One region of the Pseudoalteromonas sp. SR41-7 genome, then DNA from elsewhere that is predicted to be linked to it. Evidence: predicted binding sites of a transcription regulator. Region 1 holds the regulator's gene; the other holds the start of a gene.
What was found. Region 1 encodes MetJ, which represses methionine synthesis genes. Its sites were predicted from a motif close to TAGACGTCTAGACGTCTA; they were not measured.
Positions count from the first base shown of each region.

Region 2: the regulator MetJ is predicted to act here: its motif matches at 2,159-2,176, upstream of metA (homoserine O-succinyltransferase).

Region 1 covers NZ_JACJEF010000008.1:72,088-79,673, reverse strand. Annotated here, with positions in the region: gene H5092_RS12520 (penicillin-binding protein 1A) at 1-1,661, shown strand, start outside; gene metL (bifunctional aspartate kinase/homoserine dehydrogenase II) at 1,726-4,071, opposite strand; gene metB (cystathionine gamma-synthase) at 4,241-5,488, opposite strand; gene metJ (met regulon transcriptional regulator MetJ) at 5,778-6,098, shown strand; gene H5092_RS12500 (malic enzyme-like NAD(P)-binding protein) at 6,163-7,404, opposite strand.
Region 2 covers NZ_JACJEF010000018.1:58,161-65,746, reverse strand. Annotated here, with positions in the region: gene metH (methionine synthase) at 1-74, opposite strand, end outside; gene H5092_RS18285 (homocysteine S-methyltransferase family protein) at 84-1,157, opposite strand; gene metA (homoserine O-succinyltransferase) at 1,147-2,094, opposite strand; gene H5092_RS18275 (porin family protein) at 2,305-2,952, opposite strand; gene ettA (energy-dependent translational throttle protein EttA) at 3,286-4,959, shown strand; gene H5092_RS18265 (PilZ domain-containing protein) at 5,114-5,479, shown strand; gene H5092_RS18260 (histone deacetylase) at 5,533-6,441, shown strand; gene H5092_RS18255 (TlpA disulfide reductase family protein) at 6,504-7,007, shown strand; gene H5092_RS18250 (AraC family transcriptional regulator) at 7,009-7,586, opposite strand, start outside.

The DNA of each region.
Region 1 (7,586 bases):
TAGATAAAGCTTACAACTCAGGTTTTAAAATTTTCACCTCGGTAGAGTCTAAAGTTCAAAAAGCAGCGCAAAACGCACTTGTAAATAACTTACATAATTACGATATGCGCCATGGTTTTAGAGGACCAACAGATGTTTTATGGGACCCTGAAACACAACCTGCTTTAACTGAGCAACAAATACTCAATAAATTACAAAGCGTAAATGAGTTGGGTACTTTGAAAGCAGCAGCCGTGCTTAGTGTTAATGATAAAACAGCGTCGGTATTACTTAAAAGTGGCGAGCGCACAACTCTTACTTGGGATAACTTAAAATGGGCGCGTAAATATATTACTCGTTACCGCCAAAGTTTTGCTCCAAAAGCAGCTACAGATATTTTAACGCCAGGAATGCAAATATGGGTGCGTAAAAATGAAGATGACAGCTACTTACTAAGCCAAATACCAGAAGCATCAAGTGCTATTGTGTCACTCGACCCACAAGATGGCAGAATTAAAGCTATTGTAGGTGGTTACAGCTTTGAGCAAAGTCAATATAACCGAGCGGTACAAGCAAAGCGTCAAGTAGGTTCTAATATAAAACCTTTTATATATTCAGCAGCACTTGAAAAAGGTTACACGCTTGCGTCTATATTAAACGATGCTCCTATAAACCAATGGGATAAAAGCCAAGGCGTAGCATGGCGTCCCAAAAACAGTCCTGCTGTATATAATGGTCCGATAAGAATTCGCCGTGCTTTAGCACAATCTAAAAACGTTATTTCGGTGCGCTTACTACGCGGCGTTGGATTACAACGTACAGCTGATCATTTATTAAAGTTTGGCTTTAAAGATTCAGACATTAATCGCAGTGAATCACTAGCACTGGGTAGTGCTTCCATTACTCCACTTGAACTTGCTCGTGGCATGAGTGCATTTGCCAATGGTGGCCACTTAATTGAACCTTACTTTATTTCAGAAATTCAAGATGCTTACGGTAATGTATTGTTTAAAGCAAACCCTGCCCTTGCCTGTGACGAAGAGTCTTTACCAACACATAATGAATTCTCACTTCATAATAGTAGTGATGAAGTGGAGCCAACAAAAAAATGTGCACCGAGAATTATTTCTAAGCAGAATGCATTTTTAATTGCTGATGCAATGCACAGTGGTATTTGGGGCGGCGGTAGTTGGGCCCATAAAACGGGTTGGAGTGGTACAGGTTGGCGCGCACAAGCTTTAGAACGTCGTGATCTTTCGGGTAAAACAGGCACAACTAACGATTCTGTAGACACCTGGTTTAGTGGCTTTAACAGTAAAGTAATGACTTCTGTGTGGGTGGGCTTTGATAACCCAGGTAACGCTCTTGGCCGTTCTACGTACAATAACAACTTAGATAGCAGCCAAATATCTGGTGCTGAATCGGGGGCTAAAACAGCGCAGCCTGCATGGATTGAATTTATGAAAGCCGCACTTGAGGGAACACCTGAAGCGCCAATTGAGCCACCTGAGGGGCTTGTTTCGATTCGTATTGATTTAGCCACTGGTTTGCTAAGCCACAAAAATGACTACACCAGCCGCTTTGAATACTTCGAAAAAGGTACTGCACCGACAAAGTATGTGCTATCTCAGCCAAACGATATATTTGAAGAAGACACAAAAACCGAAGAAGAGCTATTTTAATAATATCTCTGTAATACAAAAAACGGCAGCTTATTTAAGCTGCCGTTTTAATTTAAATAATGGCTTATTTTAAGTTTTGAACAAGCCAATATAAGTCAGAGTGTACACCCGCAGCGGTTACTTCTTTCCCAGCCCCAGGCCCCTGAATCACAAGCGCGTTATCACTATACCATTTGCTATTAATTACAAAAATATTATCGCCAGGTGTAAGGTTTGCTAACACATCTCCATTGGTCACATACGTAATTCCTACTTTAGCGATAACTTCAGTTTTTGTTATATCTAATAGGCCTGTGTATCTCAGTACTGAGTTATTAGCTTTTGCTGTATCAGCATGCTCTTCAATGAACGCATCTAGCTGGGCTTTATTGTTTAGAAAGTCTTCCCAGCTTCCTAGCACAAGATCGCCGGGCATTAATGCCGATAAGCTAATATCATCAAGCTCAAGCTCTATACCTAACTCTCGGGCTAAAATAAGTAACTTACGCTGCATATCTCGTCCAGATAAATCCTCGCGAGGGTCAGGCTCTGTGAACCCCATTTTCTGTGCTTCTAATACCAACTCAGAAAAAGCAGTGGTACCATCATACTTACTACATAACCACGAAAGTGTACCCGAGAACACGCCTTCAATACGCGTAATTTTATCACCACTATTTTGCAAATCAGCCAAAGCAAAATTGATAGGTAAGCCTGCACCTACACTTGTATTATATCGCCAATGTAAATTACGTTCGCCAAGGTTACTACGAAGTGCTTTATACCAAGAAGTAGGTGCTGTACCTGCATATTTGTTAGCACTAATTAAATGACAATCTCGGTCTACAAAATCTGTATATAAAAAGCTAAACTGCTCACTTGCAGTAATATCAATTAACACTTTATGTTCGTAGTCAAGCTCGCTTATCGCATTAAGTAAATCCGCAGCTTCATAGCTATTCGCCTCATGCTGCCATTGAGTTTTCCATTGCGATATATTTATGCCACTTGCATTAAATAACATATGTTTAGAGCGAACCAGCGCTACCAATTTAATACTAAAGTCGTCTGATAAACGCTCAAATTGTGCCGATAACTGCTCAATAAAAGCATCGCCTACATTGCCAAGGCCCGCAACTATAACGGCTATTTCTTGGCCTTTATTGATTAGCTTATCGTGTAAGGCGCTTTGTATATCGCTATCTATAAATTGGTCTGTTAGTAATAAAACATAACCATTATCTTGATGCACAAAACGCGGTTTTATAGTCTGCTCAGCTAATACTTCTAAAGCTTGCAGTTTTAATACGCTAACGTCTTGCTCAGGGGCAATAATTGCACAGCCATTTAAATTTGACTCACTAATATTAGCTCTACCAGCAAAGTAATTAATAACTTGATATGTTTGTGCAGCCGGTACTACTAAATACACTTCACCATTATGGTTAAAATGATGAAGGCTATGCTGAATAAGCTGACTAACGCTTGCGACCTCACCTTCACTTAATCCTTCAACCATTAACAAATCAACATTTTGCAGCGTGGTTATAAAACGCTTTTTCTTTGCTGAACCTTCTTTTACTATATCTGTTGGGCTTGCTTGCACATCAAAACTACTACGAACAGCTAGCTTAATATCTGTGTTTTTAAGTGGCGATAGTGTTTTTGCATGTAATACAGGGTTACCCAAACGAGCTAATATATTAGCTTGTCCGCGACAAATTTTGCCGTACTTAATCGCCTTTTTTACCTTTCGAGGATCAGTGCTAAACACACCCTGTGTATCGGTCCAAATACATACCTGCTTAGCATCACAGTAATTTGCAAGTAGTGTTGCACTATAATCGCTACCGTTGCGTCCAAGTGTTACGGTCTCACCTTTCGTATCGGCGGCAATAAACCCAGTAACAACATTTATCTTATTAGGTAAAATTGACTGTCGACATTGCTGCGCATTTTGCGCATGCATTAATTCACCATCGTTTAAGGTAAAAAGACTACGGGCATCTTGAGCACACGCCTCAATATTTAGCTGCTGTAAATAAGTAGCGAGTAAACGTGCTGACCACAGTTCCCCGTGCGCAAGTAACGCAGCCTCTTTTAGCTGCTCAGCTTGAGCAAGTTCTGCAATATTACTAAGCTCGGTATTTAGTGTTCTAAGTGCGCAGCGCTTTAAATCAGCTTGTAATAACTGCTCAATTAAATCGCTTTGATGGTTATTTAACTGCAGTAAAATATCAGCGACAGCTTGCGTGTCTTGCATCTGATAACTTTGCCACAACGACACAAGTGTATCTGTAGTTTTACCTGCAGCAGACACCACAACACAGTCGCCCGGCTGAGTATGCCCAATAATTATTTTAGCTACGCTTTGATAGCGCTCACTAGAGCTTAAGCTTGAACCACCAAATTTATGTACACAATTGACCATATTTATACCAATTCGCTTAATTAAGTTGTCTATTTTGAGGTAAGAAAACCGTATCGATAACAAGGCAAAAATTTCGTTATTTAGTTGTTCTATATTAGGAATTTTTAACGATGTTATCGTGCGGTTTAATCCCTCAAATTGATTAGGTATTATTGCGGATTGGTATTAATTACCAAAGCGCTGGACGGGCTGCACTTAATTTAACGTTTCCACCAGAAGTGCCAGCACCTTTGCCTACACGGCCAACATTTTTATTTTGCCCTGGTTTTACAAGTTCAAATACTCGTTCAAAGTCAGCTATTAAATCGTGTATATCTTCAATCCCAACCGAAATACGAATAAGCGTATCGCCCACACCCGCTTCTAAACGTGCCTTTGCCTCCATACCTGCGTGCGTCATAGTTGCAGGGTGACAAATTAAGCTCTCTACGCCACCTAGTGACTCAGCTAAACTAAACGTTTTAAGGCTAGTTAAAAATGCTGCCGCGTCGTTTATATCGCCTTTAATATCAAAACTAACCATGCCACCAAAGCCAAGTTGTTGTGCTTTAGCAAGTTCATGTTGAGGATGCGACTCAAGTCCAGGATAGTAAACTTGGCTTACAAAATTGGAACTTTCAAGGTACTCAGCTATTGCTAGCGCATTTTCTTGGTGCTGCCTTAAGCGCACATTTAAAGTACGTAGACCACGAAGCGTTAAATAACTATCAAAAGGGGCGCCCGTAATACCAATATTATTTGCCCACCAAGCAAGCTCATCACCAAGCTCTTGTGTTGCAGCAATAACAGCGCCGCCCACTACATCTGAGTGCCCGTTAATATATTTAGTAGTTGAATGCACCACAATATCTACACCAAACTTAATAGGGTTTTGTAAGGCAGGAGACAAAAACGTGTTATCTGCGGCAACCAATGCACCGCATTGCTTAGCAACATCGGTAACCGCTTTAATATCGGTTAAACGAAGTACTGGGTTACTTGGAGTCTCTATCCAAATAAGCTTAGGTTTAATTGCTAAAATTTGTTGAAGGCTTTCTTCTTTTGTTAAATCTAATACTTCAAGCTTCAATAGTCCGCGTTTTTGTAACGATGTAAATAAACGATAGCTTCCACCATAACAATCATGTGGAATTACTAACGTGTCGTCACTGTTAAGTAGCTGAGTAGCTAAATGCACGGCAGCCATACCAGTGGCCGTAATTATGCCACGAGCGCCACCTTCAAGCTTAGCAAGCGTCTCTGCTAAAATATCACGATTAGGGTTACCACTGCGGCCATAATCATACTCACGCTTAGTATCAAAGTCGGCAAACGAATAAGTCGTTGATAAATAAATTGGCGGCACCACTGCACCATGATGTTTATCAGCATCAACGCCGTTACGTACAGCAATGGTCGCTTTGTTTTTTTCGCTCATATTCGTCACCTGATTAATTTGGATGTTTAGACGTCTAAAAGAGTAAGTTATCCGTTTTAATAAGTCAAAGGATTTTAAAGCTCTAGATGGCTAAAGTTAGGTAAGGCGTTTGCTAGTATCACATTTTAGCTCACAAAAGTGAGCTTATTTTTACATCCCAAATAGGCTTATTAAGATAGATCGGTATCTATTATTTGACTATCTTTTTTAAATCGATAGAATTTCACGCATATTTACACGCTTTTTATACCGTGTGAGAAATTAATAATCTGAGGCAACGATACATCTTATGGCTAAATGGAATGGTGAGTATATTCACCCATACGCAGAACACGGGAAAAAATCAGAGCAAGTTAAAAAGATCACCGTTTCGATCCCACTAAATGTATTAAAAGTTTTAACGGATGAGCGTACGCGTCGTCAAATCAACAACCTTCGCCATGCAACAAATAGTGAATTGCTATGTGAGGCGTTTTTGCATGCATTTACTGGCCAACCTTTACCAAATGACGATGACCTACGTAAAGACAACGCAGAAAAAGTACCAGAAGAAGTTAAAAAGATAATGCAAGAAATGGGTTTAGAAGTGCCTATTTTAAACGAAGAATAAATCGTTACCTTTTTAATCAAAAAACCTCAGCATTGCTGAGGTTTTTTTGTTTAAGCGTTATATATTACGCCATATAGTTTTCAGGCAAGTCAATTTGCGCAACACCCGACTCTACCGCAGCAAGTGCTACAGCTTTAGCTATACGCGGTAGTAAACGCGGATCCATTGGTTTTGGAATAATATACTGCGCACCAAACTCTAGCTTATCTACGCCTGCGGCTTTTAAAACTTCTGCAGGTACAGGCTCTTTGGCAATACTACGAATAGCCTCAACTGCAGCAATTTTCATTTCATCGTTAATCGCGCTTGCACGTACATCAAGTGCACCACGGAAAATAAACGGGAAACATAAAACATTGTTAACCTGGTTAGGGTAATCAGAGCGCCCTGTTGCCATAATTAAATCGTTGCGTGCGCCGTGAGCAAGTGCAGGATCGATCTCTGGATCTGGGTTTGAACATGCAAACACGACCGGTTTTTCTGCCATTAGTTTTAAATCTTCGGCAGCTAACAAGTTAGGACCCGAAACACCAACAAACACATCAGCATCTGCAATTACATCTTGCAATGTGCGTTTATCGGTATTGTTAGCAAAAAGCTGTTTATATTCATTTAAATCATCGCGACGAGTATGAATAACACCTTTGCGGTCAAGCATATAAATGTGTTCACGCAGTGCACCACACTTAATTAACAGTTCCATACACGCAACTGCAGCAGCGCCTGCACCTAAACATACAATTATTGCATCTTCAATTGATTTACCTTGTACTTCTAGTGCATTTAACATGCCGGCAGCCGTAACAATGGCGGTGCCGTGTTGGTCGTCATGAAAAACAGGAATGCTACAACGCTCTATTAATGCTTTTTCAATTTCAAAACACTCTGGTGCTTTAATATCTTCAAGGTTAATACCACCGAATGTGTCAGCAATATTGGCAACCGTGTTAATAAAGTCTTCTGTTGTTTTGTGCTTTACTTCAATATCAATAGAATCAAGCCCTGCAAAACGTTTAAACAATAACGCCTTGCCTTCCATTACTGGTTTAGACGCTAAAGGACCTAAATTACCCAAGCCCAAAATTGCAGTACCATTAGTGATAACCGCAACCATGTTACCCTTACCGGTATATTTATATGCATTTGCAGGATCTGCGGCAATTTCACGTACAGGCTCAGCGACACCTGGGCTATAAGCTAGGGCTAAGTCTTGAACTGTTTCAGCTGGTTTTGTTAGCTCAATGCTAATTTTACCAGGTACGGGATGTGAGTGATAATGTAGTGCTTGTTCACGAAAGTCAGACATAACGCGATGGTATCCTGCAATTTAAGTTAAAGTGAGAGGTGGAGTCTTGGGGTACGATACCCTTATTATTTTTAAATTCCAAGCAATATCAGGTCTATCCTGTTATATGCTATATCCTTTAATTTTAAGAGGTTTTTCAGTAACTTTGCAGGATTATATAAACATTTGATAAATAAAAATTC
Region 2 (7,586 bases), on a different contig from region 1:
CGTTTAAACATGGCAGAACCGGTTACATTGGTACGTTCGCCGACATTAGTAAATACTGCTATTTGTTGGGTCATGTTGGCTCCTTAATTTAAGTTACAGGCTTCAAGGCCTGATAAACGCATGCGTACTTCAAGCTCTGGCAGTTGGCGTGGTTTAACGCCTGCTAAACCTTTTGCAAAAGCACGAATATGCGCAGGCGTGGTGCCACAACATCCACCTACTATATTAATAAAGCCCGATTTACCCCAATCGATAATTTCGGCTGCCATTTCAGGCGCTTCTAAGTCGTATTCACCAAACTCATTAGGCAAGCCCGCATTAGGGTGTACCGATGTAAAGGTTTCGCACACGCGCGAAAGCTCTTCTACATATTGGCGCAGTAAATCAGGGCCAAGCGCGCAGTTTAAACCAATCGAAATAGGCTTAATATGGCGAATAGAGTTATAAAATGCTTCGGTTGTTTGCCCAGAAAGCGTACGGCCAGAAGCGTCGGTAATAGTGCCCGAGATCATAACTGGTAATGTGCGCCCTGCTTGCTCAAAGGCTTCTTCTACACCAAACGAGGCGGCTTTTGCATTAAGCGTGTCGAATATAGTTTCGATTAGTATTAAATCGGCGCCGCCTTCCATTAATGCAAGGGTAGACTCTACATACGCAGTAACTAGCTTATCAAAAGTAACGTTTCGGTAACCCGGATCGTTTACGTCTGGCGAAATTGAACACGTTTTAGATGTCGGCCCTAAAACACCGGCTACATAGCGCGGTTTTTCTGGCGTTTTAGCCGTAAATTCATCGCAAATTGCGCGTGCTAATTTAGCCGACTCTAGGTTTATTTCACGGCTTAGGTTTGCCATGTCGTAATCTTCCATCGAAATAGTGGTCGAGTTAAACGTGTTGGTTTCGATAATATCGGCGCCCGCTGATAAAAAACCACGATGAATATCAGTGATTAAGTCGGGCTTGGTTAGGCTTAATAAATCGTTATTACCTTTAATTAATACATGCCAGTCTTTAAAACGCTCTCCGCGATAGTCTTCTTCTTCTAGCTTATGATCTTGGATCATGGTGCCCATAGCGCCATCTAAAATTAAAATACGTTCTTTTAATGCGGCGCTTATTTCGGCTTGCTTATTATTTGTAGGAGCGTTATTCGGCATAGTTGTTAGTCCTCACGTCTTGGCTAACTAAATTAATATCATACGGTGTGGTTTGGTACACGTAGTAATTTAACCAGTTCGAAAAAAGTAAAAAAGCATGGCTTTGCCACGTTTTTGAAGGTTGTTTGGTTGCATCGTCATCCGGAAAGTAATTTTCGGGCTTTGGTGCATTAGGGCTTTTTTTACAATCGCGCTCGTATTCTGCTTTTAGCGAGTCGGCGTCGTACTCTGGGTGGCCGGTTATAAACACTTGGCTACCCGATTTATTTTTAAGTAAGTAAGCCCCTACTCGCTCAGAACCTGCCAGTACAACGAGTTCTTCACAGGCGTTTATTTTATTTATATCAATATGGCCGTAGCGTGAGTGCGGTACCAAAAAGGTATCGTCGAATCCGCGAGTCAGTGCACCGTGATCAAAATAACACTGGTGAGTAAATACGCCACACAGTTTATCGTCTTTTAAATCGCGTTTTAAATTGTAACGGTGATATAACGCTGCATGCGCTGCCCAACACGAAAATAACGTAGAGGTAACGTGTTGCTCAGCCCAATCAATAATAACCTTTAACTCATCCCAATACGCTACATCGTCGTATTCTAAATGCGCAAGTGGCGCACCGGTTACTATTAACGCATCGTAATTGTTGTCTTTTACTTCTGAAAAATAACGGTAAAAGGTATCAAGGTGCTCTTCTGAGTTGCTGCTACTGCGGTGAGTGTCGAGGCGCAGTAGTTCTACGTTTACTTGCAAAGGTGAGTTGGCAAGTAAGCGAATAAACTGAACTTCGGTTTCTACTTTATTAGGCATTAAGTTTAAAATAGCCAAACGCATTGGGCGTATTTCTTGCGTTTTTGCACGACTTTTTGGCATTACAAATACGTTTTCTTGACGTAAACGTGCAATTGCCGGCAACTCGTCTTTTACTGTAATTGGCATACTTTACTCCTGCTCATAAAAACCGAGGCTTAATTATGAACTGAAAGTAAAAAATATCAACCTCTAGATGTATAGATGTCCAAATGAAATTTTTTCATGATTTTTTTAAGATTTACTAAAAGTTATAGATGAGAGGGAATGCATTTATATTGAAGTACTTTGTTTTAGTGAATTGAAATAGCGCTACTAAAATCAGTAGCGCTATTATAATTAAAAACGATAATTTACAGATAAATTAAGAGCGTAAATATCGCCTTCATTTGTATCAAAATATTGGTATTCAGCACTTACTTGCCAGCGTTGAGTTAGCCTAAAGTCAATGCCGGTTCCGTACGTTACGCCGCCTTCATCGTAGTTTTGCTCAGTTATTAGCGTAGAATTTGTATCTGTACCAGTTATTGATTCTGCAAGGTTTTTTAAGTCGCCTTCATTGTAACTTAATTTATTTCTACCATAGCCACCAAATAAAAACACATCAGCTCGAGATGAAATTGGATAATTAGCTTTTACAAATATACTTGTTTGCAAATCAAGGCTTGAATCGATTTCGCTCTTAATGAATTCTGAACTCAGCGAACCGTCCTGTGGGTTCTGAGTGTAAACAATTCCGTTTAGAGGCGTTGACTCATCATTTAACCCAAAACCTATACGCCCTTCTAATGCAAAGTAACGCGAAAACTGATATCCAAACCGGCCGTAAAGCGTTGTAAACTGTATGCTATCACTCTCGTATACATCAATTTGCGTAGACCCTATCCCTATTCCTTGGTAATAACCATTTACGTGGAGTATGTCTGCTTGGCTCGAAAATGAGTATAAACCTAAAAGTAATGCCCCTAACCTTGTAACTATTTTCATGTTCATTCCTTTAAACCTTTGTAATATTTAATAATGTGATGTTTAACAACAAACTAAGTGTGGCCTGCCTATATAACTTGCTTATACTTTACAGCTTGTAAATATACTGTACCACTTTTGTTAAAAATGAAATGTATTTGAACAATATAAAACAATAGATTACAGAATTTTACACAATAGAAATCCTGTAATAGTAGTGTTTTTAACGAGCAATCAAAACAAAGTACCGCTTAGGTAAGTGTATTGTTCTATACAGCATTCGTTGACTGTTTCACCCGTCAGCCACTACAATACAACATTGAAATTTTTATTATTATTTGAAGGCTTTCCTCCATGGTTTTACCTGATAAATTTATATTCTCGATGAGTCGAGTATCTAAGGTTGTGCCACCTAAGCGCACTATCTTAAAAGATATTTCGTTGCACTTTTTTCCTGGCGCTAAAATTGGTGTGCTTGGTTTAAACGGTTCTGGTAAATCTACGTTACTGCGTATTATGGCCGGTGTTGACCAAGATTTTGAAGGTGATGCACATCCTCAGCCTGGTACTAAAATTGGTTATTTACCGCAAGAACCTGTTTTAGACGAAAGTAAAACAGTACGTGAAACTGTTGAAGAAGCTGTTGGCGAAGTTAAACATGCACTTAAACGTCTTGACGAAGTGTATAACGAATACGCCATGGAAGACGCTGACTTTGACGCACTTGCAAAAGAGCAAGGCGAGCTTGAAGCTGTTATTCAGGCGCACGATGGTCATAACATCGACAACGTTTTAGAACGCGCAGCTGATGCACTTCGCCTGCCAGAGTGGGATGCTAAAATTGAGCACCTTTCAGGTGGTGAGCGTCGCCGTGTTGCTATATGTCGATTATTACTTGAAAAACCAGACATGCTTATCCTTGATGAACCTACTAACCACTTGGATGCCGAGTCGGTTGCATGGTTAGAGCGCTTCTTACACGATTACGAAGGCACTGTTGTGGCTGTAACGCATGACCGTTACTTCCTTGATAATGTAGCTGGTTGGATATTAGAGCTTGACCGTGGTGAAGGTATTCCATGGGAAGGTAACTACTCTTCTTGGCTTGAACAAAAAGATGCGCGCTTACAGCAAGAACAAAAATCTGAAAAAGCACGTCAAAAATCAATTGCGCAAGAACTTGAATGGGTTCGTTCAAATCCTAAAGGTCGTCAAGCTAAGTCAAAAGCACGTATGGCTCAGTTTACTGAAATGCAGCAGTCTGATTACCAAAAACGTAACGAAACTAACGAGATGTTTATCCCACCTGGTCCGCGTTTAGGTGACCAAGTACTTGAAGTAACTAATCTTCGTAAGAGTTTTGGCGATCGAGTTTTAATTGATGACTTAAGCTTTAGCATGCCAAAAGGTGCCATTGTGGGCATTATTGGCGCGAATGGCGCGGGTAAATCAACGCTGTTTAAAATGATAAGCGGTGAGCAAACGCAAGACAGCGGTAACATCAGCGTTGGCGAAACAGTACACCTAGCTACTGTTGATCAGTTCCGCGACGGTATGGACGAAAGCAAAACTGTTTTCCAAGAAATATCAGACGGACAAGACGTACTGAAAATTGGTAACTTTGAGTTCCCAAGCCGAGCATATGTAAGTCGCTTTAACTTTAAAGGTAACGATCAGCAAAAGTTTGTTAAAGACCTATCAGGTGGTGAGCGTAACCGTTTACACCTTGCTAAGTTATTAAAAGCTGGCGGCAATGTGTTACTACTCGATGAGCCAACCAATGACTTGGACGTTGAAACACTACGTGCACTGGAGAACGCTATTTTAGAGTTCCCAGGTTGTGTAATGTGTATCTCGCATGACCGTTGGTTCCTTGACCGTATCGCTACACATATTTTAGATTACCGTGATGAAGGTCAAATTAACTTCTTTGATGGTAACTACACTGAATATGAAGAGTGGCTTAAAAAGACCCTAGGCGCTGAGGCAACTCAACCTAAACGTATTAAGTACAAAAAAATTGGCTAAAAATATTGGTTAATTTTATGTTTGTATAACTTAAGCCCTGCACTTTGCAGGGCTTTTTTATGTCACCAGCATTACAGGAGCACATCTTGCTAGCATGTAGAGAATTACCCGCTATGCTTAATTTATTATAAAAACAGTAAGGCTAAATTAGGTTATGCAAAATCGTCGACAGTTTTCTCGTGTGCTATTTTCAACTAACGCTCTGTTATGTTTTGATAGCCAACAGTATCCGTGTAAATTACTCGATCTATCGTTACATGGCGCGTTGGTTACTAATTGTGATGCATTTATTGGCAGCCACAATACGCAAGCAATACTGCGTTTTACATTACCTCAAAGCGATATAGAAATAAAAATGGAAGTAGTGATTTGCCATATTGAAGCCGATCATATTGGTTTAAAATGCCATCACATTGATATAGACAGTATTACTTATTTAAAGCGTTTAATAGAGCTAAACTTAGCCGATGATGAGCTACTGCATCGCGAATTAGCGTCACTTATTAATGACTCACAATAGACTCATTCTCTTAAGTTGATTACCATAGCGCAAACTTTATAAAGCTTGTAAATATGCGCTTAAATCCTCATTTGCCTTTGGTATACCATCCTAACTACTCGTTTAGCTTTGATCCTAAGCATCGCTTTGTAATGAGTAAATTTGCACATTTATATCAACATGTTGCAGAGCTTGGTTTAATCGGCAGTAACCTAGTTGAGCCAATATTAGGCACGCCAGAGCCGCTTGAGCTTGTGCATTGCGATAATTATATCCAAGATTTATGGCACAACCGCTTAGATGAAAAAGCCATGCGTCGCATTGGTCTACCTTGGTCAAAAGAGCTTATGGCACGTACATTTACAGCCCCTCAAGGAACGCTACAGACAGCCCGCTTAGCACTTAAACACGGTATAGCGTGTCATCTTGCTGGTGGTACACATCACGCACATAATGACTTTGGTTCAGGTTTTTGTATGGTTAACGATTTGGCCTTTACCACGCAAACTTTAATTAAATCGGGTGAGGTAACTAACGTACTTATTTTTGATTTAGACGTGCACCAAGGTGATGGCACAGCTGCAATGTTACAGCATCAACCCTATGCGTATACTTGCTCTATCCATTGTGAAAAAAACTTCCCCTTTAGAAAGTCCGCTAGCGATTTAGACATTGGCCTGGCAAATAATATGAAGGACGACGAATACCTTGCCATAGTTAACGAAACACTAAGTTATTTACTTAAAGAGCTAAACCCAAGCTTAGTACTTTACGATGCTGGCGTTGATATTTGGCAAGGTGATGGCTTGGGTAAGTTAGATATTAGCTGGGATGGCATAGCTAAACGTGACCATTTAGTATTAAAACGCTGCCTTGAACACAATACACCTGTAGCTACTGTGATAGGTGGAGGTTACGATAGAGATCACCTACGCCTCGCTAAACGCCACGCTATTGTTGTTGAACAAGCTGCTGGCTTTTAGTTTGAAAGAAAAATGTTAAATTATCGTTCTTGTTTAATATGTAAAATAAAAAAGAGCATATTATGAAACAGCTATTTATTACCATCACGCTAATTTTATTAAGCTTTACAGCTTACGCACAAGATACAAGCTCAGAAGCAACATATCCTAAATTGCCAACATTAAATTTACAAATGGCTGATGGGTCGCCACTCAATACTCAAGATTTATTAGGTCAACCTTACGTTTTACACTTTTGGGCAACATGGTGTCCGTACTGTAAAAAGCTGCAGCCAGCACTTCAAAAAATTGATGATATGGGATTAAAAGTTATTGCCGTGAGCTTTGAAGAAGATGACGATGCTACTCCCGCTAAAGCACTTAGCGAAAGAGGTTATACTTTTAAAACAGCTGTAAAAGCCGATGCAATAGCACAGCAATTAGGTATACGAGGCACACCTACTACATTATTTGTAAATAAAGAAGGCAATGTAATTTGGCTGACTAATACGTCAAACCCAGAAGATCCAAATCTTCATTTAAATGCGCGAACATTGTTGCACTCCATAGACATGGCAACTGAGTAACTTATTGCGCTTTTAACTGATTAGGTGTTAAGCCTGTCCAGCGTTTAAAGGCGCGCCGAAAGTTAGGTATATCGTAAAAAGCTAAATGTTCAGCGACTTGTTCGTTATGTTTGGCGCACAGAGTAAGTAGGTAAATAGCTTTGTGCTTATTTTGCTCATCTATTAACGCTGAAAAGCGTACCCCATTGAGTTTGAGTCTGCGCTTAAATGTAGCTGAGCTCATAGCAAAGTGCTTTGCGGTGCACTCTAAATTAGCACTTGGGTGAGAGTATAAGTATCTGCAGACGGCTTCAATAAAAGTCATGCTAACTACGCTTTTATTATGTAGCTGCGACTGCGCTTGCATAAATCGTAATTGACTCGCATGCGGGTTTTTAGCCCTTAACATGGTTTTATTTAATACCCAGCGAGTACATGGCTTATCAAAACTTACCTTTAGCCCTAAATTTTGCTCGTATTCTTGAATATGCCGAGGGCGTTTAAAAGCAAAGTCGAACTGACAATGCGGGTAACTTTCGCTCACTCGTTTAAGTAAACTATAAAATGCAGTGCTGTATATCTCTAGCACATAGTGGTAAA